4 regions of the Bradyrhizobium sp. WBAH42 genome follow, and region 3 is predicted to be linked to each of the others. Evidence: predicted binding sites of a transcription regulator. Region 3 holds the regulator's gene; each other region holds the start of a gene.
The links. The regulator PhoB, encoded in region 3, activates phosphate uptake and scavenging genes when phosphate is short. The targets are predictions, from matches to a motif close to TGTCATNNANCTGTCAT.

Region 1: the regulator PhoB is predicted to act here: its motif matches at 3,066-3,082, upstream of DCG74_RS12320 (YdcH family protein).
Region 2: the regulator PhoB is predicted to act here: its motif matches at 4,640-4,656, upstream of DCG74_RS22060 (RNA degradosome polyphosphate kinase).
Region 4: the regulator PhoB is predicted to act here: its motif matches at 2,512-2,528, upstream of DCG74_RS17180 (inorganic phosphate transporter).

Annotation. Positions count from the first base shown of each region.
Region 1 covers NZ_CP036533.1:2,635,360-2,642,656, forward strand. The annotation lists gene DCG74_RS12290 (5-(carboxyamino)imidazole ribonucleotide synthase) at 1-606, opposite strand, end outside; gene purE (5-(carboxyamino)imidazole ribonucleotide mutase) at 603-1,091, opposite strand; gene DCG74_RS12300 (GGDEF domain-containing protein) at 1,234-1,944, shown strand; gene DCG74_RS12305 (hypothetical protein) at 1,941-2,192, opposite strand; gene DCG74_RS12310 (hypothetical protein) at 2,290-2,508, opposite strand; gene DCG74_RS12315 (YdcH family protein) at 2,632-2,838, opposite strand; gene DCG74_RS12320 (YdcH family protein) at 3,169-3,348, shown strand; gene DCG74_RS12325 (NAD(P)/FAD-dependent oxidoreductase) at 3,494-4,618, opposite strand; gene DCG74_RS12330 (EAL domain-containing protein) at 4,833-7,297, shown strand, end outside.
Region 2 covers NZ_CP036533.1:4,747,402-4,754,698, reverse strand. The annotation lists gene DCG74_RS22090 (autotransporter outer membrane beta-barrel domain-containing protein) at 1-584, opposite strand, end outside; gene DCG74_RS22085 (cold-shock protein) at 964-1,170, shown strand; gene purN (phosphoribosylglycinamide formyltransferase) at 1,390-2,043, opposite strand; gene purM (phosphoribosylformylglycinamidine cyclo-ligase) at 2,043-3,116, opposite strand; gene DCG74_RS22070 (CDP-alcohol phosphatidyltransferase family protein) at 3,272-3,814, shown strand; gene DCG74_RS22065 (chromosomal replication initiator DnaA) at 3,906-4,583, shown strand; gene DCG74_RS22060 (RNA degradosome polyphosphate kinase) at 4,728-6,917, shown strand; gene ppx (exopolyphosphatase) at 6,933-7,297, shown strand, end outside.
Region 3 covers NZ_CP036533.1:1,506,106-1,513,402, reverse strand. The annotation lists gene DCG74_RS07045 (Hsp33 family molecular chaperone) at 1-496, opposite strand, end outside; gene argF (ornithine carbamoyltransferase) at 667-1,602, opposite strand; gene DCG74_RS07035 (aspartate aminotransferase family protein) at 1,602-2,810, opposite strand; gene DCG74_RS07030 (GcrA family cell cycle regulator) at 3,271-3,783, shown strand; gene phoB (phosphate regulon transcriptional regulator PhoB) at 4,055-4,762, opposite strand; gene phoU (phosphate signaling complex protein PhoU) at 4,777-5,493, opposite strand; gene pstB (phosphate ABC transporter ATP-binding protein PstB) at 5,505-6,326, opposite strand; gene pstA (phosphate ABC transporter permease PstA) at 6,323-7,168, opposite strand; gene pstC (phosphate ABC transporter permease subunit PstC) at 7,173-7,297, opposite strand, start outside.
Region 4 covers NZ_CP036533.1:3,686,197-3,693,493, forward strand. The annotation lists gene DCG74_RS17175 (M20 aminoacylase family protein) at 1-684, shown strand, start outside; gene DCG74_RS17180 (inorganic phosphate transporter) at 835-2,463, opposite strand; gene DCG74_RS17185 (UdgX family uracil-DNA binding protein) at 2,581-4,023, opposite strand; gene DCG74_RS17190 (putative DNA modification/repair radical SAM protein) at 4,023-5,258, opposite strand; gene DCG74_RS17195 (ImuA family protein) at 5,421-6,209, shown strand; gene DCG74_RS17200 (DNA polymerase Y family protein) at 6,106-7,297, shown strand, end outside.

The sequences.
Region 1 (7,297 bases), 1.1 Mb from region 3:
GGAGCGCGCGGCGATCACGGAGATCTCGCGCTCGTAGGGCACGAAGGCCTCCAGGATCGCCGATTTGGTGGCGAGGCTGGTCCACACTTTCGCGATGTCGTCGCCCTCGCGGATGATGGCCTGGCCCTTGCCGTCATAGCCGAAGCGGCGAGTTTTCAGCACGGCCGGAAGGCCGATCCTGGCGATCGCCTCGCGCAGCGCGGAGACGGAGGTGACGTCGGCATAGGCGGCAGTGCCGATGCCGAGCCGCGTCACGAAATCCTTCTCGGCGAGCCGGTCCTGGGTGGTCTCGAGGATCTTGCGATTGGGCAGCACCGGGCGGCGCGCGTCCAGCACCAGCGCGGCTGCCGCCGGCACGTTCTCGAATTCATAGGTGATGACGTCGACATCGTGCGCGAACAACTCGAGCGCCTCGACGTCGGCATATTCGGCGCAGGTCGCGTTCAGCACGACGTCGAAGGCCGGCGAATCCGGATCGGGCGAGAACACCTGGCAGCGCAGGCCGAGCCGCGCCGCGGCCATGGCCAGCATCCGGCCCAATTGTCCGCCGCCGAGGATTCCGATGGTGTCTCCGGGCTTCAGCTTCACGTGCCTGTTGTCCGTCACGCCTGGTCCTCCGGGCGCTCGGCGACCGCCTCGGTTTGCGCCTTGCGCCAGGCGGCGAGGCGATCCGACAGGGCCGGGTCGGACAACGCCAGCACGGCGGCCGCCAGCAGCGCGGCATTGATCGCGCCGGCCTTGCCGATGGCGAGGGTGCCGACCGGGATGCCGGCGGGCATCTGGACGATCGAATAGAGCGAATCGACGCCCTTGAGCGTCCTGGATTCGACGGGAACGCCGAACACTGGGAGTTCCGTCAGCGCTGCCGCCATGCCGGGCAGATGTGCCGCGCCACCGGCCCCGGCGATGATGACTTTGTAACCCGCGGCCTTGGCGCCCTTGGCGAAGGCGAACAACCGGTCGGGTGTGCGGTGGGCCGAGACGATGCGGCTGTCGGCGGCAATGCCGAGCGCGTCGAGCGTGTCGGCGGCGTGGCGCATCGTGTCCCAGTCCGACTGGCTGCCCATGATGATGGCGATTGGCGCGGTCATGACGTCAATTGTGCCCAGAAAAACAGAAAGATAGGCCAGATTAACGTTTCCGGCCGGCGGCTCGCAAGGCGGTGGCAAGGAGAAGGGAATCCACTATCCTGTCTTGGTGAATCCCCGCAAGCCTTCATTGAGCAGGATGCCCATGAAGAAACCAAAAAGGGCGAGCTCTGCGAAGGCCAGAAAGGGCCGGACCAGCAGCGCCGGCCGATCCAAAGCCGCTTCGAGCCGCGCGGCCAAACCGGCCTTGCGCGGAGCGCCTGCTGCCGGCGACAGCAAGGCGGCCATTCGCGGCCTCAGGAGCAAGCTCAAGGCAGCCCTGCTGCGGATCTCGGAACTCGAGGCGGCCGCCGACACCGATTTCCTGCTCGATATCCCCAACCGGCGCGGTTTCGAGCGCGAGCTTGTGCGCGCCATCGCCTACATGAAGCGCTACCGCGCCAGCGGGGCGCTGATCGTGCTTGACGTCGATCGGCTGAAGCCGATCAACGATTCCTTCGGTCACGCCGCTGGCGATGAGGTGCTCAAGGCGATTGTCGCCACGCTGACGCGACAGGTCCGCGCCTCCGACGTGGTCGGCCGCCTCGGCGGCGATGAGTTCGCGCTGCTCCTCTGGAATCTCAGCGAGACCGATGCCAAGGCGAAGGCCGCCGCCCTGGAGCAGGCGATCGACGAATTGTCCTTCGTCTTTCGCGGCCAGCACGTGACCGCGGGCGCCTCGGCGGGCGTCGCCCTGCTCGGTCCGCAGTCCGCGGCAGCTCGCGCCCTGGAGGAGGCGGATGCCGCCATGTACGTGCGCAAGGCGCACCGCCGGCACGAGGCGGCGGATCAGGGTCCGCAGCGAGCGCTAGTCTAGAGGGTTGCAAGATCTTCCGGCACGTTGCCGAACTTGCGCAGCAGCGTCGCATCCCCGAACTCGCCGGTCATGGGATCGCCGCTGCGGCTGAATGCGACCGCGCCGATATGGCCGGCGCCGCGCGCCAGAATCTCTGCGCGTCGCAGCGCCGCCGTCGAGGACTGACACTCCTCTGCCGCGCCTGCGACGGGGGATCCGTCATCATCGATCAAAAAGGGCATTGCAACGTAATAGGTCACATCCGACATGGCGTTGCTCCGATGGAGCATGATCCGGAAAAGTGTGAAGCGGTTTTCCGACAAGATCATGCTTAAAACAAAGCGCGGTCTCTTCGCGCTTTGAAAATCAGGCGGCGCTGCTCTTGCTCCGCATCTTGCTGCGCGAAGTCTCCGGAATGCAGCCCGCGGAAATCGCCGCCTGCAATTCCTCCAGCTCGGCTTCCAGATATTCGTTGGCCATGATCAGCGCCTTGATGGTGCTGCGCAGATTGCCGTCGCACATCGCGATCGCCTGATCGCAGGCCTGCTCATAATGGCTGTTGTCGAGAAGGGCGGTCGCCGACATCTGCGTTGTCCTCGTGTGTTGTCTTGAGCGTTCTCTGAGGTGGTGGGGCGCCCGCGAATGTTCCTATTTTGTTCTTATTGAGTCAAGCGGATTCGGAAGCGGCGGGCGCCGCGCGAGACCGGCTCAGGCGATGATGTCGGGCGTAATCTGGTCTTCGATGAAAGCGATGCGGTCGCGCAACAACAGCTTGCGCTTTTTCAGGCGCTGTAGCCGCAACAGGTCGGGGGCAGGCGATTGATGCAACGCATCGATCGCCGCATCGAGATCTCGGTGTTCCTGCTGCAACCGGGTGAGCTCGGCTTCGAGCTCACGCTCATCTTCATTGGTCATGTCTGCGGTGGCCGAAAACCGATAGGCGTGAGATCTGGGCTGTGGATGCCCTGTGGAAATTATCGTCCTTGCGCCGCGTGATCGCAAGCGATCTGCGATCCCGCATCGCCGATCTCCCGCAAGATATTTCTGCGAGGAGCTGCGGCGTGGCGCCGGCGCATTGATAATCATGGATTTTTCCGGCGTGGTTCCCCTAGTCACGCTTCGTTACATATGAACTTTCAAAAATGACGCGGCGACGACGGTTACCCATCGACAGGACGAATCGGTGATGTAGACTTAGGCGTCCGGATCGAATCCTGAGGTTCAACCCTACCGAGGAGGTTTCGAATGACAATTCAGGCACATCTCGTTGAATTGGAACGGAAGCACAAACTTCTCGAAAACGAATTGCACGAAGCTCTCGTGCACCTTTCAACAGACGACCTGCAAATTGTTGAGTTGAAGCGCCGGAAGTTGATGGTCAAGGACCAGATCGAGCGTCTGAAGCAAGGCGACACGCTCCACTAGTAACCCCCGTGACAGTGTAGAGTTGATCACATCCTTCACGCAGGGATGAGAGCATTCGTGCTCATCCCTGCTGCAAGGTGTGCACCGTGCAACAGGTTTGCGCGGCGGCCACTCTTGTTTGGACGCGTGGTCTCGACACCAACACTTATCCGCTTCTCGAAGCGCTCTCGATGTCTGCGAGCTCGGCGACGTGATCGGCGATCGCGAGCGAGGACGTCAATCCCGGCGATTCGATGCCGAACAGATTGATCAGGCCTGCAACGCCGTGATCGCGCGGGCCCTGCATCAAGAAATCCTGCGTGGCCACGGCCGGGGGCACGATCTTCGGGCGGATGCCGGAATAGCTCGGCATCAGCGCGCCGTCAGGCAGCGTCGGCCAGTATTTGCGGATCGCGGGATAGAACCGCTCGGCGCGTGAGGGGTCGACCTCGTAATCGATCGTCTCGATCCATTCGACGTCAGGCCCGAAGCGCGCCTGTCCTGCCATGTCCAGCGTCAGGTGCACCCCCAATCCGCCGGGCTCGGGCACCGGATAGATCAGGCGCGAGAACGGCGCCTTGGCGTTGCAGCTGAAATAGTTTCCCTTGGCGAGATAGGCCGCTGGAATCCGGTCCAGCGGCATGCCGTCGATGCTGCGCGCCACATGCGTCGCCGACAGCCCCGCGGCGTTGACGAGGAGGCTGCATTGCAGCGTCATCGGTGCCTCGCCGCCGGCATCGATCTCGATGAATCCGGCCGCCGCCTTGGCACGGATCAGTGGAGTGTGAAACGCGAAAGCCGCGCCGGCGTCCTCGGCTTCGCCGCGCAGCGAGAGCATGTAGGCGTGGCTGTCGATGATGCCCGTCGACGGTGACAGCAGCGCGGCGTCGCAGGCGAGCGCAGGTTCCAGCGCGCGTGCGGCCTCGCCCGAGAGCAGCTGCATGTCGAGTACGCAGTTGGCCTCGGCATGCGCCTTGATCGATTGCAGCTTCTCGGTCTCTTTCGGGCTGGTCGCGACGATCAGCTTGCCGCAATTCTTGTGCGGGATGCCGCGCTCGTCGCAGTAGCGGTAGAGCGCGTGCTTGCCGGCCACGCACATGCGCGCCATCCAGCTCCCGGCGCGGTAGTAGATGCCGGCATGGATCACCTCGCTGTTGCGCGAGGAGGTGACGGTGCCGATCGCCTCGGCTTCCTCGAGCACGATCACCTCGCGCCCGGCCTGGGCGAGCTTTCGGGCCACCGCGAGACCGATCACGCCGGCTCCGATGACGACGCAGTCGACCCTATCCATGGTTGTGCAGGATACCAGTTGGAAGCACCGGTGGCGTATGGCCCGGGCAGGGGCGCGCAGGCGGGGCTTCCGTTAAGGCTTCCGTTAAGAAGGCGTTTATCATGTCAGGGCAATTGCCGTATTTCACGTGACATTATTCTGTTGTTCCCTCAGGCGTTTACCCGATCCAAACCCGCGAGGCCAGACAATCCGACGTTGAAATCGCGGGTGGCTGATGGCTGAGAAGAACTGGCACGTGGGCAGCACGCTTTCGATTGCTGTGCAGGCCCTCCTATGCCTGGCCGGCACGGGCGCGCCTGCGCGCGCCTTTGCGGCATCGGACAGCCTTGCCGTGGCGGCAGATCTCACCGGGCTTGATCCGGGCGTGATCTGGGAAGCCCTGATCGCCGGCATCGTGGTCTGCGCGTTCCTCGCCGCGATCGGGCTGTGGATCCATTCCTCATTGCGCCGGTCCAGGCGTTTGCAGCTGCGGCGCAACGCCTTCATCTCCTCCGCCATGAACAATCTCAACCAGGGCGTGGTGATGACGGATGCGCAGCGCCGCATCATCTTCTGCAACGACCGCTATCTCGATATCTATGGCCTGACGCGGTCGGAAGTCCGGCCTGGCATGAATGGCCACGACCTTCTCGAGCTTCGTCGCAGGCGCGGGGTGCTGAATGCCGCCTCCGACGCCGAGTTCTACGACAAGGCATCGAGCGTCAACGGCCTGATCACGGAGCTGCCCGACGGACGGGCCATCCTGGTGAAATATTTCGTGCTGCCGAACGGTGGCTCGGTGGCGACCCATCTCGACGTCAGCGAGGAGCGCAGGCTGTCGCGGCAGCTCGCCTCCACCAAGCAGTTCCTGGAGACGGTGCTGGACCATGTGCCGGCCTGCGTGGCGGCCAAGAACATCGAGGACGGCTGCTACATCTTCGCCAACAGCGCCTATGAGAAGTTCTGGGGATTGTCGCGGGACTTCGCCGTCGGCAGGAATGCGCGGGAGCTGTTTGCATCGGCCTCGGCCGCGAGCATCGAGGCGGCCGACGAGGCGGCACTCAATTCGCCGGATGGCCAGTACCGCAACGAGTTCGACGTGGATCGTGCCGGCGCGCAGCGCACGGTCGCCTCGATCCGGATCGTGGTCCGCAACGAGAGCAATAAGCCCGAATTTCTGCTCATCGTGTTCGAGGACATCACTGACCGCCGCTCGCTGTCGGAGGAGCTGGAGAGCACCAAGAAGTTCCTCGAGCTCGTGGTCGACAACATCCCGGTTGCGCTGATCGTGGAGCAGGTCAAGGACGGCCGCTATCTTCTCGCCAACCGCAGCGCCGAGACGATCCTCAACCGCAGCCGCGAAGAAGCCACCGGCCTGACCGCGACCGACATCTTCAACGCCAAGGAAGCCAAGCTGATCGTCGCGCGCGACGAGGCCGCGATCAAGAAACGCGGGATGATCACCGAGGAGCATCCGATCTCGACCAAGGACGGCCTGCGGCTGTTCCTCACCCGCCGCGCCACCGTGCTCAGCGAGGCCGGCGAGCCGCAATATCTGATCAAGACCCACGAGGACGTCACCGACCGCCGGCAGACCGAGTCGCGCATGGCGCACATGGCCTATCACGACGGCCTCACCGATCTGCCGAACCGCGCCGCCTTCCTGCAGGCGCTGACCCAGATGATCGAGGCCTGCGAGGGCACCGGCGAGGAGTTCGCCGTGCTCTGCGTCGACCTCGACGGCCTCAAGGAGGTCAACGACGTCTTCGGCCATGCGCTCGGCGACAAGCTCCTGATCGAGGTCGCCCATCGGCTCCAGGATTCCGCGCGCGGCGGCGTGGTGGCGCGCCTGTCCGGGGACGAGTTCGGGCTGATCATCGACGGCAAGCAGCCCGAGGCCGGCCTCGCGCTGGCGCAGCAGATCGCCGAAGCCGTCGCGAAGGATTTTCAGATCGACGGCCGTCCGGTCCGCGCCGGCATCACCACGGGTATGTCGGTGTTCCCCCACAATGGCACCGATGGCGCCTCGCTGCTCGCCAATGCCGGTGCCACGCTGTTCCGCGCCAAGCAGAAGTCGCGCGGCACGATCAGCCTCTACCAGCCCGAGATGGACCAGCAGATTCGCGACCGCCGCGTGCTGCACCAGGACCTGTCCATGGCGGTCAAGAACGGCGAGCTCGCGCTCGCCTTCCAGCCGCAAGGGGCCGCGGGCCACAGCGTCGCCGAGAGCGAGATCATCGGCTTCGAGGCGCTGGCGCGCTGGCAGCATCCGGTGCGCGGCCAGGTTTCGCCGGCCGAGTTCATTCCCATCGCCGAGGAAAGCGGCCTCATCGTCGAGATGGGCGAGTGGATCCTGCGCGAGGCCTGCCGCGAGGCGGCGTCCTGGCCGAAGCCGCTGCAGGTCGCGGTCAATCTATCCCCGGCGCAGTTCATGCACGGCGACGTGGTCGGCCTCGTCCATTCGATCCTGCTCGAGACGGGCCTTGCACCCGGCCGGCTCGAGCTCGAGATCACCGAGGGTGTTCTGATCGAGGATTTCGACCGCGGTCTCGCGCTGCTGCGCCGCCTGAAGGCGCTCGGCGTGCGCATCTCCATGGACGATTTCGGCAGCGGCTATTCCTCGCTGAGCTATCTCCAGGCGTTTCCGTTCGACAAGATCAAGATCGACCGCGCCTTCATCATCAATCTCGGCCGCAACCC
Region 2 (7,297 bases), 3.2 Mb from region 3:
ACCGAGCCGCTGAAGCCGAGCTGGGTCAGGTCGAGCGTTGCGGATTGCAGAGCCAGCGGCACGTCGATGTCGGTGTGGCTGTGGTCGACCGAGAATCCGATGTTGACGCCGGGTGCGAGCCGCGCGCCGAAACCGGCGACGCCGCCAAAGGTCTTGCGCTTGTCGCCGACGAAATCGCCTTGCGCATCGGTCCGGACCGAGAGGCCGTAGCCCTCGAACCAGGTGCGGTAGCGGGGATCTTCCGTGCCCGCCGAGGCACCGCCGCCGCCCGGATTGGTGCGGAACGCCCGGTTGACGCCGCCGGATGCCTGGTTGCCGAGCCGTTCCAGGAAGCCCGAGCCGAGATTGAGCGCGCTGTTGCCGGCTGACTGATCCTGATTGGTCGAGGTCGGCGACGGAATCGGCGTCGGCGACGGCGTGGGCGTCGGGGTGGGTGTCGGCGTCGGGCTTTGCGCAAAGCTCGGGCTAACGGCCGCCATCGTCACGACCAGCGCAAACGCCATCGCAAGCGCAGCGGCGATCCGGCGGACGCGGTCCAGCCCGATCGTCTGCCGTGTCCCGGAGAGCTGCGCGGCGCAGCGCATGACCATGAATCCCGTAGCGAAGTGGCGGCGCGCAAAAATGCAACACGGTCTGCGGCGCTAGCGGTGATTTGTGCCGAACTGCCACGAGGGGTCAACCGGTCGGCGCATGACGGCCAAGGCTATTGCACTGATTGTGGTTCTGCTGCCACAGGTCGCAAATTGCGCTTGAAGGCAGCTGGCCTGGTCTTGAAATCCCCGCGTGGCTTGCTAGGCGGCGATTTTCATGTTGCAATATCGGTCACAATCGGAATTGGCCGCTTGGCTGTGCGTTTCGCGACATTGCGCCTCAAGACTCGAACAGACTTCCGGAAGACCGTTTGTGGCGTGGCACGCGAAAAGCGGCCGCGTCTTTTTTTATATCTAGTGGAGGAGACGAGCGATGCCGCAAAAGGGCACCGTCAAATGGTTCAACCCGACCAAGGGCTATGGGTTCATCAAGCCGAACGGCGGCGACAAGGACGTGTTCGTCCACATCTCCGCGGTCGAGCGTGCCGGACTCTCCACCCTCAACGAGAACCAGGTGGTTGAATTCGACCTCGTGGAGAACCGCGGCAAGTCGTCCGCGGAGAACCTCAAGGTTTCCTGATGTCTCTCGCGGCAAGCGAGCGATCATGACGTTGCCCCCGGCTCTGCCGGGGGATCTTGTTTGGGGCTCGCCCGTTGCGCGTAGGTTCATGGTTCGGCTCGCACGCGCCACATATTCCGTCATTGCGAGCGAAGCGAAGCAATCCAGAATCTTTCCGCGGAGCGATTCTGGATTGCTTCGTCGCAAGAGCTCCTCGCAATGACGGGACGGGGCGGCTCTTCAGCGCACCACCGGCGCAACCAAGAAATTCTCCGACGCCGCGCTTCCCGCCGTCTTGCAGACATCGCCCTCGATCCGGACCTTGCCGGTCGCGAGCAGCCGCAGCGCCTCGGGATAGATGCGGTGCTCGACCTCGAGGATGCGTTCGGACAGCGTTTCCGCAGTGTCGTGGTCGCTGACGGGAACCGCGCCCTGCATCACGATCGGGCCGGCATCGGTCTCGGGGATGACGAAGTGCACCGTCGCGCCGGACAGCTTGACGCCCGCGCGCAGGGCCTGGCCGTGCGGGTCGAGGCCGGCGAACGACGGCAGCAGCGACGGATGGATGTTGAGCATCCGCCCATACCAGGCTTTTGTGAACTCGGCCGTGAACAGGCGCATGAAGCCGCCCAGACAAATCAGCTCGATGCCGTGCTTGTCGAGCGCGGCCTGCAGCACCTTCTCGAAGCCGGCGCGGTCCTTGCCGAACGGCTTGCTCTCGATCACCTCCGTGGTCACGCCGCCCGCCCGGGCACGTTCGAGGCCGAGCGCATCGGCCTTGTTGGAGATGACGAGCGATATCTCCGCCGGAAAATCGGCGGCAGCGGCTGCCCTGATCAAGGCGGCCATGTTGGAGCCGCGCCCGGAAATCAGGATGGCGACGCGGCGCTTCATCACAGCGCCATGTCGAGATGGCCGTTATAGACGACGCGGTGCTCGCCCTCGGCCGGAATCACGGTGCCGAGCTGCGCCACGGTCTCGCCGGCGTCGGTGAAGACCTCGATCACCTTGTCGACCTTGTCGGGCTCGACGATCGCGATCATGCCGATGCCGCAATTGAAGGTGCGCAGCATTTCCAGCTCGGCTATGCCGGCCTGCGCGGCCAGCCATTTGAACACCGGCAGCACCGGCAGGCGTGCCAGATCGATGCCGACGCCGAGGTGCTTGGGCAGCACGCGCGGGATGTTGTCGGTGAAGCCGCCGCCGGTGATGTGGGCGAGCCCCTTCACCGCGCCGGTCTCCCGGATAACGCGCAGGCAGGATTTGACGTACAGCCTGGTCGGCGTCAGCAGCGCGCCGCCGAGCGTCATCACCGGCGCGAACGGCGCCTGCGCCTCGAAGCTGAGGCCCGACTGCTCGACGATCTTGCGGACCAGCGAGAAGCCGTTGGAATGCACGCCGGACGAAGCGAGACCGATCACGGCATCGCCCGCGGCGATGTCCTTTCGCGGCAACAACGTACCGCGCTCGGCGGCGCCGACGGCAAAGCCGCCGAGGTCGTAGTCGCCGTCCTTGTAGAGGCCGGGCATCTCGGCGGTTTCCCCGCCGATCAGCGCGCAGCCGGATTCGCGGCATCCTTCTGCAACGCCTGCGACGATCGCCGCAGTGGCCTCGGGGTCGAGCTTGCCGCAGGCGAAATAGTCCAGGAAAAACAGCGGCTCGGCGCCCTGCACCACGAGGTCGTTGACGCTCATGGCGACGAGGTCGATGCCGATGCCGCCATGCAGCCCGGTCTCGATCGCGATCTTGACCTTGGTCCCGACGCCGTCGGTCGCGGCCACGAGGACCGGATCCTTGAAGCCGGCCGCCTTGAGGTCGAACAGGCCGCCGAAGCCGCCGATCTCGGCATCGGCGCCCGGCCGTGCGGTGGCGCGCACCATCGGCTTGATCAGGTCGACCAGGCGGTTGCCCGCGTCGATATCGACGCCTGAATCGGCGTAAGTGAGGCCGTTTTTGCGGTCGGTCATGCCCGATTTCCAGTGGGTTTGCGGCTGGTTACGTCGAATTCCGGGGACGCGCAATGGCTCGCATGGCGCTCCCCGCTATACTATGTAGACATATCAACCGGTTCAGCCTGCAACGGGCCGGATTTGAGGTCAGAACCGGTGCCGGGAAGCGCTGCGTGAGTATTCCAAACATCATTACCCTGGGCCGCATCATGCTGGTCCCGATCATCGTCTGGGCCATCGTATCGAGCCAAATGGAGGTCGCGTTCGCCGTCTTCCTCATCGCCGGCATCAGCGATGCCGTGGACGGGTTCTTGGCCAAGCGCTTCAACATGACGAGCGAGCTGGGCGCCCTGCTCGATCCGCTCGCCGACAAGGCGCTGCTGGTCTCGATCTACATGGCGCTCGGCATCTGGGGCGCGATCCCGCGCTGGATCGTGATCCTGGTGGTCTCGCGCGACATCATGATCGTCGCCGCCGTGATCGTGTCCTGGCTGTTCGACCGGCCGGTCGAGATGAAGCCGTCGAAAGTGTCCAAGCTCAACACGGTCGCGCAAGTGGCGTTCGCAGCCCTGGTGCTGGCGGCGCTTGCCTTCGGCTTCAAGCCCGCGCCCTATGATATCATCCTGATGGGTCTCGTCACGGTCCTCACGCTCTCCTCCGTGTCGCTCTATCTCGTCGAGTGGCTGCGGCACATGAGCACGATCGAGGCCAAATGAAAGTGGAAGCGGCCTCGTAAAGGCCATCTCCGCTCGATCAAATCGAATTCTCTTCGAACCGGCCGGCGCGCCGGCATGGAGCAAAGCAAGCGTGGCAGGCCGCGTTCATCCCCGACAATTGGCGTTTGCACTTCCGCATGCGGAGAGCCTCAGCCGGGACAACTTCCTCGAAGGCCCCGCCAACGCGGCCGGTCTCGGCCTGATCGACAGCTGGCCGGAATGGCCGAACCGGATCATGTGGCTGGCGGGCCCGGAGGGCAGCGGCAAGAGCCATCTCGCCGCGATCTGGGCCGAGGACGCTGGCGCCCGTTCGACCACCGCCAATGCGCTGACCGCGGCGGCCGTGCCCGGCGCGCTCGCCACCGGCGCGCTGGTGGTCGAGGATCTCAAGGCTGGGGACTTCGACGAGCGCGCCCTGTTTCACCTGATGAATCTCGGCCGCGAGGACGGCGCCTACGTCCTCTTCACCGGGCGCGAGGCACCGGCCGCGCTTCAGATCGAGCTTCGCGACCTGCGCTCGCGCCTGCGGGCCGTTCCGGTGGTCACGCTGCTGCTGCCCGACGACCAGCTGTTCCGCGGCCTCATCGTCAAGTTCTGCGCCGACCGCCAGCTCAATGTGGACGAGAGCGTGGTCGGCTACCTCGCCACCCGCCTGGAACGGTCCTCGGCCGCCGCCCGCCGGGCCATCGAGCTGCTCGACAGCGAAGCCCTGCGGCTCGGCCGTCCCGTCACCCGGGCACTGGCCGCCGAGCTGCTCCGGGACGCCTGACCGGCTCGCAGGCCTCCCTGAAGCCGGCTTGACGCGGGGCGGCGGCGGAACATCAATGTCATCGAAACGTCATCGCTCTAACACATGCTCCCGCCGATTTTGCGCTTAAGTCGCAATTGGGTGAACTGGATGGACCGACTTCTAATGGACTCTGCGCAAGCTCTTGAAACCAAAGAGAAAGCCCCGGAAACCGAGGGCCTCCCGGCAATCGCGTCCAGCCCCGAGCGGTTCATCAACCGCGAGCTGTCCTGGCTGCATTTCAACCGCCGCGTCCTGGAGGAATCGGTCAACCCCAGCCACCCCGTGCTGGAGCGGGTGCGATTCCTGTCGATTTCGGCGAATAACCTCGACGAGTTCTTCATGGTCCGCGTTGCCGGCATCAAGGCCCAGGTGCGCGAGGGCATTGCCGAACGCAGCCCCGACGGCCTGACGCCGTCCGAGCAGCTCGCGCTGATCAACCGCACCGTCTCCCAGCTCGCCTCCGACCAGCAGGCGATCTGGCGCGACCTGCGCGGCACGCTGGCCGATGTCGGCATCGTGCTGGTCGACGGCAAGGACGTCACCAAGGCTGAACGGACCTGGATCGAGGACTACTTCCTCAACAACGTGTTCCCGCTGCTGACGCCGCTGGCGATCGATCCGGCCCACCCCTTCCCGTTCATTCCGAGCCTCGGCTTCACCATCGCGCTGCACCTCACGCGCGCCGCCGACGGCAAGCAGATGAACGCGCTGATCCGCATGCCCGGCAAGATCGACCGCTTCATCCGCCTGCCGGCGGAGGGCACGGTGCGCCTGATCTCGCTGGAACAGGCCACTGCCCTATTCATCAATCGCCTGTTCCCCGGCTACAATCTGCACGGCCATGGCGCCTTCCGGATCATTCGCGACTCCGAGCTCGAAATCGAGGAAGAGGCCGAAGACCTCGTCCGCCTGTTCGAGACCGCGCTGAAGCGCCGCCGCCGCGGATCGGTGATCCGGCTCGAGATCGACGCCAAGATGCCGGAGGAGCTGCGCAGCTTCGTGCAGCACGCGCTCTCGGCCGCCGACGACGAGGTGTTCCTGGTCGACGGCGTGCAGGCGATGAACGAGCTCTCGCAGCTGACCCGGCTCGACCGCCCCGACCTCGAATTCACCCCTTACGTGCCGCGCCATCCCGAACGCGTGCGCGAGCATGGCGGCGACATCTTTGCCGCGATCCGGCAGAAGGACCTGATCGTCCATCATCCCTATGAGTCGTTCGACGTCGTCGTGCAGTTCCTGCAGCAGGCCACGCGCGACCCCGATGTCGTCGCGATCAAGCAGACCCTCTACCGCACCTCCAACAACTCACCGATCGTGCGCGCGCTCGCCGAAGCGGCCGAAGCCGGCAAATCCGTCACTGCACTGATCGAGCTGAAAGCGCGGTTCGACGAGGAAGCCAACATCCGCTGGGCGCGCGATCTCGAACGCGCCGGCGTGCAGGTCGTCTACGGCTTCCTCGAACTGAAGACGCACGCAAAGCTCTCGATGGTGGTGCGCCGCGAGGGCGGCAGCCTGACGACCTACGTCCACACCGGCACCGGCAACTATCACCCGGTCACCGCGCGCATCTACACCGACCTTTCCTACTTCACCTCGGACCCGACCATCGGCCGCGATGCCGCGCGCGTGTTCAATTTCATCACCGGCTATGCCGCGCCGAGCGATCTGGAAAAGATGGCCGTGTCGCCGCTGACCTTGCGCAAGCGCATCATCGAGCACATCCAGGGCGAGACCGCGCATGCGCGGCACGGCCGTCCGGGCGCGGTCTGGATGAAGATGAATGCGCTGGTCGACCCCGACATCATCGATGCGCTCTACGAGGCGTCCCAGGCCGGCGTCCAGGTCGAGCTCGTGGTGCGCGGTATCTGCTGCCTCAGGCCCGGCATTCCCGGCCTGTCGGAGAACATCCGCGTCAAGTCGATCATCGGCCGCTTCCTGGAACATGGCCGAATCTACTGCTTCGGCATGGGCCAGGGCCTGCCGAGCGCGAAAGCGGCTGTGTATATCTCCTCTGCCGACATGATGCCGCGAAACCTCGACCGCCGCGTCGAGGTGCTGTGTCCGCTGCAAAATCCGACGGTGCATCAGCAGGTTCTCGAACAGATCATGGTCGCGAACCTGAAGGACAATGAGCAGAGCTGGCAGTTGTTGCCGGATGGGTCTTCAACGCGTATGAAGACCGCGAAGGGCGAGGAGCCTTTCAACGTCCACAACTACTTCATGACGAATCCGAGTCTGTCTGGCCGTGGAAAGTCGCTCAAGGAATCCTCGCCGCGTCGTCTCACGCGCCGGAACGAACGCCATCAATCCTGATCGGGGATTTGCGACGTGAAGCGGCCGCGCAAGCGCGGCTCGAGCGTCGCGGTTATCGACATCGGCTCCAACTCGGTCCGCCTCGTCGTCTACGAGGCGCTGGCGCGCAGCCTCATCCCGATCTTCAACGAGAAGACGCTGTGCGGCCTCGGACGCGAGGTGCAGAGCACGGGCCTGCTTGCGCCCGACGCCGTCGACAAGGCCCTGACCTCGCTGAAACGGTTTCGCGCGCTCTGCCGGGTGATGCAGGTCGGACGCGTGTTCGCGATCGCGACCGCGGCGTGCCGCGACGCCTCCAACGGTCCCGATTTCATCGCCAAGGCCGAGCGCATCTGCGCGGTGAAGATCGAGATCCTGTCGGGCCCGCGGGAGGCGCGGCT
Region 3 (7,297 bases):
ATTCATGAGCAGCATCTTCCAGGCTGCCGCCATCGAGCGCAACCAAGCCCTGGTAGCGGCTCATGTCGGGGCCCTGGTCGATGGTCATGGCGAGATGGCCGCGACCGAGCAGCGTGCCGGAATCTTTTGCCGTGCCCAGGCGCGAGGCATCAAACCGCGCATAGGCGCGCAGACGGTCCGGGGTCTTGTAGTCGACCACCAGGAACGACACCGGGCCATCAGTCTGGGCCTGAAGAATGAAGCGGCCTTCGAATTTGAGCGCCGAGCCGAGCAGCGTGGTCAGCACGATAGCCTCGCCGAGCAGCTTGCCGACCGGCGCGGGATAATCGTGCTTGGTGAGGATGTCGTCGAGCGCAGGGCCAAGCCGCACCAGGCGCCCGCGCACGTCGAGCGCGTCGACCTCGTAAGGCAGCACGGCGTCATCGACCGGAACCGATGATGGCGCGCGAACCGGGCCTTCAGGCCCGGTATTCATGTCAGGAGATTGGAAAACCATGGCGCATTATCTGGGGTCGGTGGGCGGAAATGGAAGGGGAACGGCCGCATTCCGTCGTCCTCAGAACGACGGGCCGCGCAGCCCGGATGGAGCGCAGCGTAATCCGGGGAGATCATTCCGCACGCTGAGAACCCCGGATTTCGCTGCGCTCCATCCGGGCTTCAGAAAGGCTACTTCACCGCGTCGAAGCACCAGGCCAGAATTCCCTTCTGCGCGTGCAGGCGGTTTTCGGCCTCGTCGAACACGACCGATTGCGGGCCGTCGATCACTTCATCCGTGACCTCCTCGCCGCGATGGGCCGGCAGGCAGTGCATGAACAATGCATCCGCCTTGGCCAGCGACATCAGCTTGGCATTGACCTGGTAGGGCTTGAGCACGTTGTGACGGTGCTCGCCCTCCTTGTCGCCCATCGACACCCAGGTGTCGGTGACGACGCAATCGGCGCCGCGCACCGCGGCCTCGGGATCGGTGCCGAGCACGATCGGCGCGCCCGTCGCCTTGATCCAGTCCCGCATGACCTTTTTCGGTGCGAGCTCCGGCGGCGTTGCGACATTGAGCTGGAATTTGAAGCGCTCGGCGGCATGGGCCCAGGACGCCAGCACGTTGTTGTCGTCGCCGGTCCAGGCCACCGTCTTGCCCTCGATCGGGCCGCGATGCTCCTCATAGGTCATGAGGTCGGCCATCACCTGGCAGGGATGCGAACGCCGCGTCAGGCCGTTGATGACGGGCACCGTGGCGTTGGCCGCAAGCTCCAGCAGCGCATCGTGATTGAGGATGCGGATCATGATGGCGTCGACATAGCGCGACAGCACCCGCGCGGTGTCGGCGATGGTCTCGCCGCGTCCGAGCTGCATCTCGGCGCCGGTGAGCATGATCGCCTCGCCGCCGAGCTGGCGCATGCCGACGTCGAACGAGACGCGGGTGCGGGTGGAGGGACGCTCGAAGATCATCGCCAGCGTCTTGCCTTCGAGCGGCCTGACCGGCTGCTGCGCCTTCTGCTTCGCCTTCATGGCGGAAGAGGCGGCGAGCATGCTCTTGAGCTCCGACAGCGGCAGCTCGTTGATGTCCAGGAAGTGCTTTGGAGCTTTGTTGGGCGTCGTGCTCATCAGCTTGCCGCCCGCTTGGTCTGACTGGAGGAGATCGCCGTGCAGGCGCGTTCGAGCCGGCCGACGCTGTCCTCGATCTCCGCTTCGGTGACGATCAAGGGCGGCAGGAAGCGCACGACATTGTCGCCGGCCCCGACGGTGAGCAGCTTTTCGGCGCGCAGCGCCGCGACGAGATCGCCCGAGGGCACCACGGCCTTGATGCCGATCAGGAGGCCCTCGCCGCGCACCTCGCTGACGACATCGGGGTGACGATCGATCACGGAGGCGAGCTTCTGCTTGAGCAGCAGCGACATCTTCTGCACGCGGTCGAAGAAGCCGGGCTTGAGCATGACGTCGAGCACGGCGTTGGCAGCCGAGATCGCGAGCGGATTGCCGCCGAAGGTGGAGCCGTGCGAGCCGGGCCCCATGCCGGCGGCCGCATCAGCGGTCGCCAGCACCGCGCCGATCGGGAAGCCGCCGCCGAGCGCCTTGGCGAGCGACATCACGTCCGGTGTGACGCCGGTGCGCTTGTAGGCAAAGAGCTCGCCGGTGCGGCCCATGCCGGTCTGCACCTCGTCGAAGGCGAGCAACAGGCCGCGCTCGTTGCAGAGCTCGCGCAGCGCCTTCAGGAAGGCCGGAGGTGCAGCACGAACGCCACCCTCGCCCTGGATCGGCTCGATGAGAATGCCGGCGGTGTGCGGGCCGATCGCCTTCTTCACGGCGTCGAGGTCGCCGTGCGGCACCTGATCGAAGCCGTCCATCGGCGGACCGAAGCCCTCGAGATATTTCGCAGACCCGGTGGCGGCGAGCGTCGCCAGCGTGCGGCCATGGAAGGCGCCTTCGAAGGTGATGATGCGATAACGCTCCGGATGGCCCTTGGAGAAGTGATGATGGCGGACGAGCTTGACCACACCTTCCAGCGCCTCGGCGCCGGAATTGCAGAAGAACACGAAGTCCGCGAAGCTCTCATTGCAGAGGCGGCTTGCGAGCTTCTCGCCATCGGGGCTCTGGAACAGGTTCGACATGTGCCAGAGCTTCGTCGCCTGCTCCTGCAACGCCTTGACCAGCGCGGGATGAACGTGGCCGAGCGCATTCACCGCCACGCCCGAGGTGAAATCGAGATAGCGATCGCCATTGGCCGCGATCAGCCAGCAGCCTTCGCCGCGCTCGAAACCGAGGTCGGCCCTGGCGAAAACGGGGAGCAAATGCGGCGCGGCGCTGTTAGTCATGACGTCACTTGAATGTTGCGGACGGTGTGAGGCACGCATTGCGCAACGCACCATTGACCGGCCCCGGAAAACGAAACGTGCCGCCTTTTAAGGGCGGCACGTGGCACTATCTTATGCCTGGAAAGACGGGTGTCAATGCCGCCCGGAAAGCCTCGCGAAACGCTGAATCCGTAGTCTTGCGGTGCCGATTTTGCGGGTTTTTCACCACGGAACATGTGGAAGCGAGTCGGCGGACTCTTGCGCGGGAGTCACGCCATATTGTAGCGTTTGGACTGTCAGATACGACATCTCGTGCAGCAGTTCTGATCCCAAAAGTCCTCATGTACCGGCGTAAACGTTCGGGCGTCTTGAGCGCGCCCGGCGAGCCTTAAGGGATTCTGGCGGCACGGGTTTTTCAAGGCTTTAGGCAATCGCGGCGAAGGCTCCAGGATGGCAGGCGCGCTGCGAGGGAAAGGGTGCAATGACGGTTTTGACCTGGTCCGATGATCGCGTCGAGCAGCTGAAGAAGCTCTGGGAGGCCGGACTTTCGGCCAGCCAGATCGCGGCGGAGCTCGGCAATGTGACCCGCAATGCCGTGATCGGCAAGGTGCACCGGCTCGGCCTGTCCGGCCGCGCCAAGAGCCCTTCATCGGCAGCGCCGCGGCCGCGCAAGGCACGGCCCGCGCAGCACATGATGCGCGTGACGCGACCCGTTGCGCGCGGCAACACCGCGCTGGCGCAGGCCTTCGAGGTCGAGGTGGAAGCCGAGCCGGTCACCTACGACAACGTGGTGCCGATGAGCCAGCGCCTGTCGCTGCTGGAATTGAACGAGGCGACGTGCCACTGGCCGGTCGGCGATCCATCGAGCCCGGATTTCTTCTTCTGCGGCGGCAAGGCGCTCTCGGGCCTGCCCTACTGCGCCCAGCATTCGCGCGTGGCCTATCAGCCCGCAGCGGACCGCCGTCGCGCACCGGCGAAGCCGAGCACGCGCTGAGCTTGCGGAATTAGTTGATCGCCGAGATTACAGCCGTCACACGATGACGGCGCCACCTACTCAGTGTCATCCCCGCGAAGGCGGGGATCCATAACCACAGGGCGCGATCGTTGCGCGAGATGGTCACGCCGAGTCATCGTCAAACCACGTCCCGTGGTTGATCGCGACGAGCGCAAGCGCTCGCGCTGAGATCCCGGGCTCGCGCTGCGCGCGCCCCGGGATGACGGTTGAGGGTGTAGCCGCAGCTCACCACACCAACAGCTCGCAGATCTTACGTCTGCTCGGCCTTCGCGAAGCGATCATCCAGCGCGTAGCCGGCGCCGCGGACGGTGCGGATCGGGTCCTGCTCGCGGCCGAGATTGAGCAGCTTGCGCAGGCGGCCGATATGGACGTCGACGGTACGCTCATCGATATAGATGTCGCGGCCCCAGACGCTATCGAGCAGCTGCTCGCGCGAGAACACGCGGCCGGGATGCTCCAGGAAGAACTCCAGCAGGCGATATTCGGTCGGGCCGAGATCGATCGGCCGACCCGAGCGCGCCACGCGGCGCTTGTCGCGGTCGAGCTCGATGTCGCCATAGGCGAGCACGGTGGCGAGCCGCTCGGGGCTGGCGCGCCTGAGCAGACCCTTCACGCGCGCGAGCAGCTCCGGCACCGAGAACGGCTTGACGATGTAATCGTCGGCGCCGGTTGCGAGGCCCCGTACCCGCTCGCTCTCCTCGCCGCGCGCGGTGAGCATGATGATCGGCAGCTGCTTGGTCTCGGGACGGGTCCGAAGCCGCCGGCACAGCTCGATGCCCGACAGGCCCGGCAGCATCCAGTCGAGCACGATCAGATCGGGAATGTGCTCCTTGAGGCGGGTGTCGGCGTCGTCGCCGCGCATCACCGTCTCGACGTCATAGCCGTCGCCTTCGAGGTTGTAGCGGAGAAGCTCGGTGAGAGCTTCCTCGTCCTCTACCACCATAATGCGTGCGCCCATGTTGTCGTCGCTCCTTAGGTATTCGGCACCGTCGTGGCGAAGGTCGTCATGTCGCCCTTCGGCCGCTTGTCGGTGATCGCCTGGCCCTCGATCATGTAGAACACGGTCTCGGCGATGTTGGTGGCATGGTCGCCGATCCGCTCGATGTTCTTGGCACAGAACATCAGGTGGATGCAGAACGAGATATTGCGCGGATCCTCCATCATGTAGGTGAGGAGCTCGCGGAACAGCGAGGTGCAGATGGCGTCGACCTCCTCGTCGCCCTTCCACACCGCCATCGCCGCCGGCAGATCGTGCGCGGCATAGGCGTCGAGCACGCTCTTGACCTGCTGCTGCACGAGGTCGGTCATGTGCTCCAGGCCGCGGAACAGCTTGAGCGGATGGAAATCCGTCTCCAGCGCCGCGACGCGCTTGCCCATGTTCTTGGCAAGATCGCCGATGCGCTCGAGATCGGTCGCAACGCGCATGGCGCCGACGATCTCGCGCAGGTCGACGGCCATCGGCTGGCGGCGGGCGATGGTGAGCACGGCGCGCTCCTCGATGCGCTTCTGCAGCGCGTCGAGATCGGCGTCGGTGGTGACGACGCGCTGGCCGAGTGCCACGTCGCGGCGGATCAGCGCGTCGACGGAATCGACGATCATGCGCTCGGCGATGCCGCCCATCTCGGCGACCAGGCGAGTGAGCTCCTGAAGGTCGCTGTCAAAGGCCTTTACGGTATGTTCAGAACCCATATTCCGTCTCCTCAGCCGAACCGGCCGGTGATGTAATCCTGCGTGCGCCGATCGCTCGGCGACGTGAAGATCTTGCTGGTGTCGTCGAACTCGATCAGCTCGCCGAGATACATGAAGGCGGTCTTGTCGGAGACGCGCGCCGCCTGCTGCATGTTGTGGGTGACGATCGCGATCGTGTAGTTCTCGGACAATTCCTGGATCAGTTCCTCGACCTTGGCGGTCGAGATCGGGTCGAGCGCCGAGCAGGGCTCGTCGAACAGGATCACCTCGGGCCGCACCGCGACGGTGCGGGCGATGCAGAGGCGCTGCTGCTGGCCGCCGGAGAGCGACAGGCCGGAGGCATTGAGCTTGTCCTTGACCTCGTTCCACAGCGCGCCGCCGCGCAGAGCCTTCTCAACGCGGTCGTCCATCTCCGACTTCGAGATCTTCTCGTACAGACGAATGCCGAAGGCGATGTTCTCGTAGATCGTCATCGGGAACGGCGTCGGCTTCTGGAACACCATGCCGACCCGGGCCCGCAACAGGTTGAGGTCCAGCTTGGCGTCGAGGATGTTGGTCTGGTCGAGCAGCAGCTGGCCGGTGGCGCGCTGGCCCGGATAGAGGTCGTACATCCGGTTGAAGATGCGCAGCAGGGTCGACTTGCCGCAGCCCGACGGGCCGATGAACGCCGTGACGCGGTTGGTGCCGAGCGTCAGATTGATGTTCTTCAGCGCGTGGTGCTCACCGTAGTAGAAATTCAGGTTGCGCGCGGTGACCTTGGCGGGCGCCTCGGGCAGCGGCTGCGAGCCGGGATGAACGGTCGGCGCGCTGACGGAAACAGACATTTCACTCATTTTGCAGTCCTCTCGGCGCCAAGGATGCGCGCGCCAATGTTCAGGGCAAGCACGGTCAGGGTGATGAGCAGCGCGCCGCTCCAGGCGAGTTGCTTCCAATATTCGTAGGGGCTCTGCACGAAGTTGTTGATGGTGACAGGTAGGTTCGCCATCGTCTTGTTCAGGCCGAGGCTGAAGAACTGGTTCGACAGCGCCGTGAACAACAGCGGTGCGGTCTCGCCCGCGACGCGGGCGGTCGCCAGCAGCACGCCGGTGATGAGGCCGGAACGCGCGGCACGATAGGCGATGCGCTTGATCACCAGCGAGCGCGGCAGACCGAGCGCAGAGGCCGCCTCGCGCAGCGGATTCGGCACCAGCAGCAGCATGTCCTCGGTGGTGCGCACGACGACCGGGATCACGATGACGGCGAGCGCGAGGCTGCCCGCGATCGCCGAGAAGCCGCGCATCGGCACCACCACCGCCCCGTAGATGAACAGGCCGATGATGATCGAGGGCGCCGACAGGAGAATGTCGTTGATGAAACGGATCACCGAGGTCAGCTTGTCGTTGCGGCCGTATTCGGCAAGATAGGTGCCGGCGAACAGGCCGAGCGGCGCGCCGATGCCGACGCCGATCACGGTCATGATCAGTGAGCCGACGATGGCGTTGAGCAGACCGCCTTCGTTCGATCCGGGCGGCGGCGTGTTCTCGGTGAAGACCTGGAGGTTGAGCCCGGCCAGGCCGTTGTAGAGCAACGTCATCAGGATCAGCGCGAGCCAGGTGACGCCGAACGCAGCGGCTGCGATGCAGAGTCCGCGAATGACGATGTCCCAGCGGCGGCGGCGCGAATAGATCGGGTTCATGGCTTCACTTCCCCGCCTTGGTTTCCAGGCGCAGCAGCATCAACCGGGCGGCCGCGAGCACGAAGAACGTCAGCACGAACAGCAGGAGGCCGAGCAGGATCAGGCCGGACTGGTGCAGGCCGTCGCTCT
Region 4 (7,297 bases), 2.2 Mb from region 3:
TACGGCATGCACAACGGCCCGGGCATCCCGGTCGGCTCGTTCGCGATCCGGCCAGGCCCCATCATGGCGGCGACCGACGAGGTCGACATCATGATCGAAGGCCTCGGCGGCCACGCCGCGCGTCCGCACAAATGCGTCGATTCCGTGCTGGTCGGCGCGCAGGTAATCACGGCCCTGCAGTCGATCGTCTCCCGCAGCGTCGATCCCCTGGAATCGGCGGTGATCTCGATCTGCGAGTTCCACGCCGGCAACGCCCGCAACGTCATTCCGCAGACCGCGACGCTGAGAGGCACCATCCGCACGCTGACGCCGGAGGTGCGCAAGCTGGTCGAGAAGCGCGTGCATGAGGTCGTGGCGGGCGTGGCGCAGATCACCGGCGCCAAGATCGACCTGCACTACAAGCGCAACTATCCCGTCGTGAACAACCATGCCGCGGAAACCGAGGTGGCACGGCGCATCGCCACGCAGGTCGCGGGCGAGTCCCATGTCCACGAGATGGCGCCGCTGATGGGCGGCGAGGATTTCGCCTACATGCTGGAAGCGCGGCCCGGCGCCTTCATCTTCTGCGGCAACGGCGACAGCGCCGGCCTGCATCACCCCGCCTACAATTTCAACGACGAGGCGATCGTCTACGGCACGTCCTATTGGGTGAAGCTGGTCGAGGAGCAGCTCGCGGCGTCGTAGCTTTTCGTCACCTCGCCCCGCTTGCGGGGAGAGGTCGGCGCGAAGCGCCGGGTGAGGGGGACTCTCCGCGAGTCCATCTGTCACTATTTTCTCGGATGGAGCCCCCCACCCCAGCCCTCTCCCCGTAAGAACGGGGAGAGGGAGCGGCTCTCAGAACATCCGCGAGAAGATCACATAGAGCGTCGCCGACAGCATGATCGCGCAGGGCAGCGTCAGCACCCAGGCCATCAGCAGGTTGCGGATCGTCGACCATTGCAGGCCCGAACCGTTCGCCGCCATGGTGCCGGCGACGCCCGACGACAGCACATGCGTGGTGGAGACCGGAAGGCCGAACACGTCGGCCGCGCCGATCGTGGCGGCGGCCACGAGCTCGGCGGACGCTCCTTGCGCGTAGGTGAGATGGCTCTTGCCGATCTTCTCGCCGACCGTGATGACGATGCGCTTCCATCCGATCATGGTGCCGAGGCCGAGCGCGATGGCGACCGCGATCTTCACCCAGTTCGGGATGAACTTCGTGGCGGCATCGAGCGATCCCTTGTAGGCGTTCAGCGCCGCGATCTCCTCCTTGGTGAGATCGTTCTCCTTGTCCTTCATCAGGAAGCGGATCGCTTCGGAGGTCATGTACATGTCGTTGCGGGTGTTGCCGACGGCTTCCGCGGGCACCTTGTTCAGCGTGCCATATTTGGCGACCTGGTCGCCGACATCCTTCACCAGCACGGCAAGCGAGGGATAGGTGCCCTCGTTGATGTGGCGCAGCGTGATGTACTGCGTCACGGCGGGGCGGGGATCGCCGATGATGCTGTGGCCGGCGCCCTTCGCCGAGATCACCTTGGCGGCGGCATCGGAGGTCTTCTGGAACTGGACGACCTGCGATTCCGGCAGCGCGCGGTTGAGCGCGTAGGCCGTCGGCACGGTGCCGATCAGGATCAGCATGATCAGGCCCATGCCCTTCTGGCCGTCGTTCGAGCCGTGCGCGAAGCTGACGCCGGTGCAGGTCGCGATCAAGAGGCCGCGGATCCACAGCGGCGGCGCCTTGTTGCCCTCCGGCGCGGAATAGAGCGCCGGGTTGCGCACGATGAACTTGAGCAGGAGCAACAGCGTGGCGGCGCAGATGAAGCCGAACAGGGGCGACAGCAGCAGCGCGTAGCCGATCTCGGTCGCCTTGGTCCAGTCCACGCCCGAGGTGCCGTCGCGGCCGCGCATGACGGCGTTGGCGACGCCGACGCCGATGATCGAGCCGATCAGCGTATGCGAGGAGGAGGCGGGCAGGCCGAAAAACCAGGTGCCGAGATTCCACAGGATCGCGGCGATCAGCAGCGCGAACACCATGGCAAAACCGGCGCTGGAGCCGACCTGGAGGATCAGCTCGACGGGCAGCAGCGAGACGATGCCGAAGGCGACCGCGCCGGAGGACAGGAGCACGCCGAGGAAGTTGAAGAAGCCCGACCACATCACCGCGACCTCGGCCGGCAGCGAATGGGTGTAGATCACGGTCGCCACCGCATTGGCGGTGTCGTGGAAGCCGTTGACGAATTCGAAGCCCAGCGCAATTAGGAGCGCGACGAACAGGAGGATGTAGGGCAGGTAGGTCGTGACCCGCGCGCCGGTGGCATTGACGTCGACATAGATGCTGTAGGCGACGAACAGCAGGCCCGCGGCGAGGATGCCGAAGAACAGGATCATCGTCAGCGGATTGAAGCCCTTGTCGAGATTTGGCCGCGAGGCCGGCTGGACGGGCGCGGGATCTGCTACCGCGCGGTCGAATGCAACATCGGTCATGTCTGGACGCCCCTTAACTTTCAGGTCAAGGCATTGTCCGCGATGGATTTGAAGCCTGGATGACAACCGAGGCGCGAAAGCTGTTTTCCTGCAAGTATGCCGTTGTCCTGCCAGTGCTTAGGCGGCGCGTGCGGCCTTTTTCTGCAAGCCGGCGGCGATCTTCAGATCCTCGACAAAGCGTCGATACTCCAGCACCTTGGCTTCGGGATCGGGCAGCCGCAGCAGATAGGACGGATGCACCGTCACGAGCGCCTTGCGCCCGTCGGGAAGATCGATCAACCGGCCGCGGTTCTTGCCGATCGGAGTGATCTTGCCGAACACGCTTTGAGCGGCGGTGGCGCCCATCGCCACGATGAGATCGGGCTGGATTGCCGAAACTTCCCGCTCATACCATTGCCGGCACGCCCGGATCTCCGGGGTGTTCGGCTTCTGGTGCAGACGGATCTTTCCGCGCGGCACGAATTTGAAGTGCTTCACCGCGTTGGTGACATAGACCTTCTTGCGGTCGACGCCGGCCTCCTCCAGCGCGCGGTCGAGCATCTGCCCGGCCGGGCCGACGAAGGGGTGACCGGCGAGGTCTTCCTTGTCGCCGGGCTGCTCGCCGACCAGCATGATGTTGGCATTCTTCGGGCCTTCGCCGAACACGGTCTGCGTCGCGTCCTTGTACAGATGGCAGGCGCGGCAATGCGCGGCCTCCTCGCGGAGCGTTTCGAGATCGTCGGCAGCTGGCTTGCGTTTCATCGGAGCCTCCGGCCGCTTCTGAGGCTTATGCGGATCGGTTGCGGCATTGGCGATCATGGCACCGGTCATGCGTTCGGCGTCCTCGATCAAGGGCTTAATGATCGAAGCCTCGGGCAGGTTCCTCCAATATTTCTTCGGCATCTCGGCCTGCATCGCCTTCACCTTGAGCCGGGCCGGATTGAAGATGCTGGCGTAGTAACGCCGCCAGGTTTCCTCGAGACGGTCTTCGCCCGGCGCCTCGCTCTTGCTGACGCCCGGCGTGAACGAGAGCGCATGGCCGTCCCAATGCGCGCAGAGGTCCGGGGTCAGGATCGACCAGGGCATGTCGGCAAAGCGCTTGGCGAAGAACGGCGCGGCGAGCTCGACGATATGATGCTCCGGCTCGAACCAGGCGACGTAATGCGCCTGGCGTTCCCGGCCGATCTCGCGGAAGCGGACGAAGGCATGCATCTTGTGCTCGTCGCGATAGACCGCTTTCGCCATGGAAGTGACGCGCGCGACATCAGGATCGGTCGCGACCTCGATGAGATCGTGGTTGTCCTTCAGCCGGAACAGCAGGCGATAGAGGATCGCAAAGCGCTCGCCGTCGCGGTGCAGGATCGCCGCCTTGGCGAGCTCGACGAATTTGCCTGATACGTTGAAGGTGCCGTCGTTCACCTCGAGGATCGGAGACGGCGCGGGGGACGCGAACAACTCGGCTTCGCCGCCTTGCACGGTCCAGGTGACGTCGCTGGGCGGCACGTGGTGAAGCACGAGGCTGCGCGCGGCATTGCGCCAGCCGTCGAAATCGGTTTCGGTGTCGAGGGTGATGTACTGCATCAGAAGCCAAATCCCAGTTGCGTTGCCTTCGGCTTGAACCGTTCGATCAGCCCGGCGGAATCGAGACGATGCGATGAGGGGCGGTGATCGCTGAGGACGATGAACGGCAGCGCCTTGTTGCGTGGCACATGCAGCTGCGCGAGATCGGCGAGGCGGATCGTGGTGGTGCGCCTTGTTGCGATGATGCGGTCGACCGTCCTGGTGCCGAAGCCCGGAACGCGCAGCAGTTCCTCACGGCTGGCGCGGTTGACGTCGAGCGGGAAGCGGTCGCGGTGGCGCAGCGCCCAGGCGAGCTTGGGATCGATGTCGAGCGGCAGCATCGCGCTGTCGTCGACGATCTCGCCGACATCGAAGCCGTAGAACCGCATCAGCCAGTCGGCCTGGTAGAGCCGGTGCTCGCGCAGCAGCGGCGGCGCGCGCAGGGGCAGTGCGCGGCTGGCATCGGGGATCGGGCTGAAGGCGGAGTAATAGACGCGCCGCAGCCGGTAGGCGCCGTAAAGGTTGGCGCTGGTGTGGAGAATGGTGTGATCGGAGGCGCTGTCTGCGCCGACGATCATCTGGGTGCTCTGTCCGGCCGGCGCAAAGCGCTGCGGCTTGGCCTTTGTCTTCGTTGCGCGGTTCTCCTCGGCCTCATCCAGCTTCAACCGCAGCCGGCCCATGGTGCGGCGGATCGCGCGCACGTCCTTCTCAGGCGCGAATTGCTGCAGGCTGGTCTCCTCAGGCATCTCGATGTTGATCGAAAGGCGGTCGGCATATTTGCCGGCCTCGGCGATCAGCGCATCGTCGGCCTCGGGAATGGTCTTCAGGTGGATGTAGCCGCGGAAGTGATGCTCCTCGCGCAGTTTGCGCGCGACGCTCACCACTTGCTCCATCGTGTAGTCGGGGCTGCGGATGATGCCGGAGGAGAGAAACAGGCCCTCGATGTAGTTGCGCCGGTAGAAGTCGAGCGTGAGCTTGACCAATTCGTCGATGGTGAAGCGGGCGCGTGCTACGTTCGAGGACGCGCGGTTGACGCAATAGAGGCAATCGTAATTGCAGGCGTTGGTCAGCAGCACCTTGAGCAGCGAGATGCAGCGTCCGTCCGGCGCGTAGGAATGGCAGATTCCCATGCCTGGCGCGGTCGAGCCCATGCCCTTGCCGTCGCTGGAATCCCGCTTCTCGGTGCCGCTGGAGGCGCAGGATGCGTCGTATTTGGCGGCGTCCGCCAGAATCTCCAGTTTGCGTTGCACGTCCATTTTGGAATCCCTTTGATTCAACTCATGAATCCGACAGCGCGCCAATTCGATTGACTCTTCGAGCACCGTTAGCTTTATATTAGAACATATCATGAACAAATGAGCCAGCCGTTGGTTCTTCTTTTGAAGACCACGGCACCAATTCCTGAAGGAGCGGCGAGCATGAGCGGCGCACGCATCAGCGCGCTTGCGACCTTGCGCAGCCAGATCGAGCGCATCGAGACGGCGGAGGTCGTGCATCAACACGATCGCGTCGCGCTCGGCCACAGCGAGGCCGACAGCGCGCTGAAGGGCGGGCTCGCGCGCGCGGCGATCCACGAGGTGTTTTGCGAGGGGCGCCAGGGCGCGGCCGCGACGGGCTTTGTCATGGGGCTTGCGGGACGCGTGAGCGCGCGTCGGCCGCTGCTGTGGGTGCGACAGGATTTTTCGGAGCTCGAAGCCGGTGCGCTGTCGATGAGCGGGCTTGCCGAACTCGGCCTCGATCCGCGCCGTGTCGTGATGGTGCGCGCGGCCGATGTCGAGAGCGCGTTGCGCACCTCGGCCGATGCGCTCGCCTGCGATGCGCTGGGCGCCGTCGTGCTCGAGTTGTGGGGCGAGACCAGACAGTTCGATCTCGTGGCAAGCCGCAAGTTGACGCTCGCCGCGCAAGGCTCGGGCGTTACCGGCCTCTTGCTGCGGATGGCGGCGCAGCCGCTGCCTTCGACCGCGGAAACACGATGGATGCTGCGGGCGGCGCATTCGCCGCCGGGCTCGGTGTGGAGAGCCTGGGGCGCGCCGGTGTTCGATGCCGAACTCTTGCGCAATCGTCATGGCCCGTGCGGCCGGTGGATCATGGAATGGAATTGTGATGAGTGCCAGTTCAGTGAACCGTCGACGTATCCTCAGCCTGTGGCTGCCGCGCCTGCCCATCGACAGGATCCAGCGGTTCTTCAGCAGCGCCGGGCTGGGTAAGGCCAATCATGAGCCTGATATCGTCGTCATCAAGGACAACAATGCGCTGGTGATCCATGCGCTGGACGAGGCCGCCGAGCGCCTCGGCCTGTATATCGGCCAGCCGCTCGCCAATGCGCGGGCGATGTGTCCGGACCTGCGTGTGTTCGACGCCGACCCTGTCGCCGATGCCAAGACGCTCAGCGATATCGCCGATTGGTGCGACCGTTTCACGCCGCTGGTGGCGCTCGATGCGCCGCACGGGCTGTTTCTTGACATCACCGGCTGCGCGCATCTGTTCGGCGGCGAGGCGGCGCTGTTGCGGACATTAGTCCGCGCGCTCTGCCGGCAAGGCTTTGCCGTCAGCGCGGCGATCGCCGGCACCTCGATCTGCGCCCGCACGCTGACGCGGCAGGCATCCGGCACCATCGTTGCCGATGGCGGCGAGGCGGAGGCGATCAGGTCGTTTCCAGTCTCCGCGCTCGGTGCAGGTGAAGCCATCACCACCGGCCTGCGCCGCGCCGGGCTGAAGACCATCGGCGATGTCGCATCGCGCAGCGCCTCCGAAATCACGGCGCGGTTCGGCGCGCGCTTCTCCACGCTGCTCGCCCATGCGCTGGGGCAGGGCGATGCGCCGATCAGCCCGCGAAAACCGCTGCCCGATTACATCGTGGAAAAACGCTTTGCCGAGCCGATCGCGACCGACACCATGATCGCGATGACGCTGTCGCGGCTGGCCGACACGCTTGTTACGTCCATGGAGAAGCAGGGCAAAGGCGCACGGCGACTTGAAGCGGCATTCTTCCGCACCGATGGCGTGGTGCGCACGATCACGGTCGAAACCGGACGTCCCGTGACGCGAAGCGCCGTGATCGACCGCCTGTTCCGCGAGCGGCTCGATGCAATCGCAGATCCCCTCGATCCCGGCTTCGGCTTCGACATGGTGCGGTTGTCGGCGAGCCGCACCGAGACCGTGGTGCAGGAGCAGCGCGATCTCGATGCCCATGTCCACGACAATGACGAACTCGCCGCGCTGATCGACCGCATCGCCGCGCGCATCGGGGGAAAACGCGTCGTCGTGCACCTGCCGCAGGATACCCACATCCCCG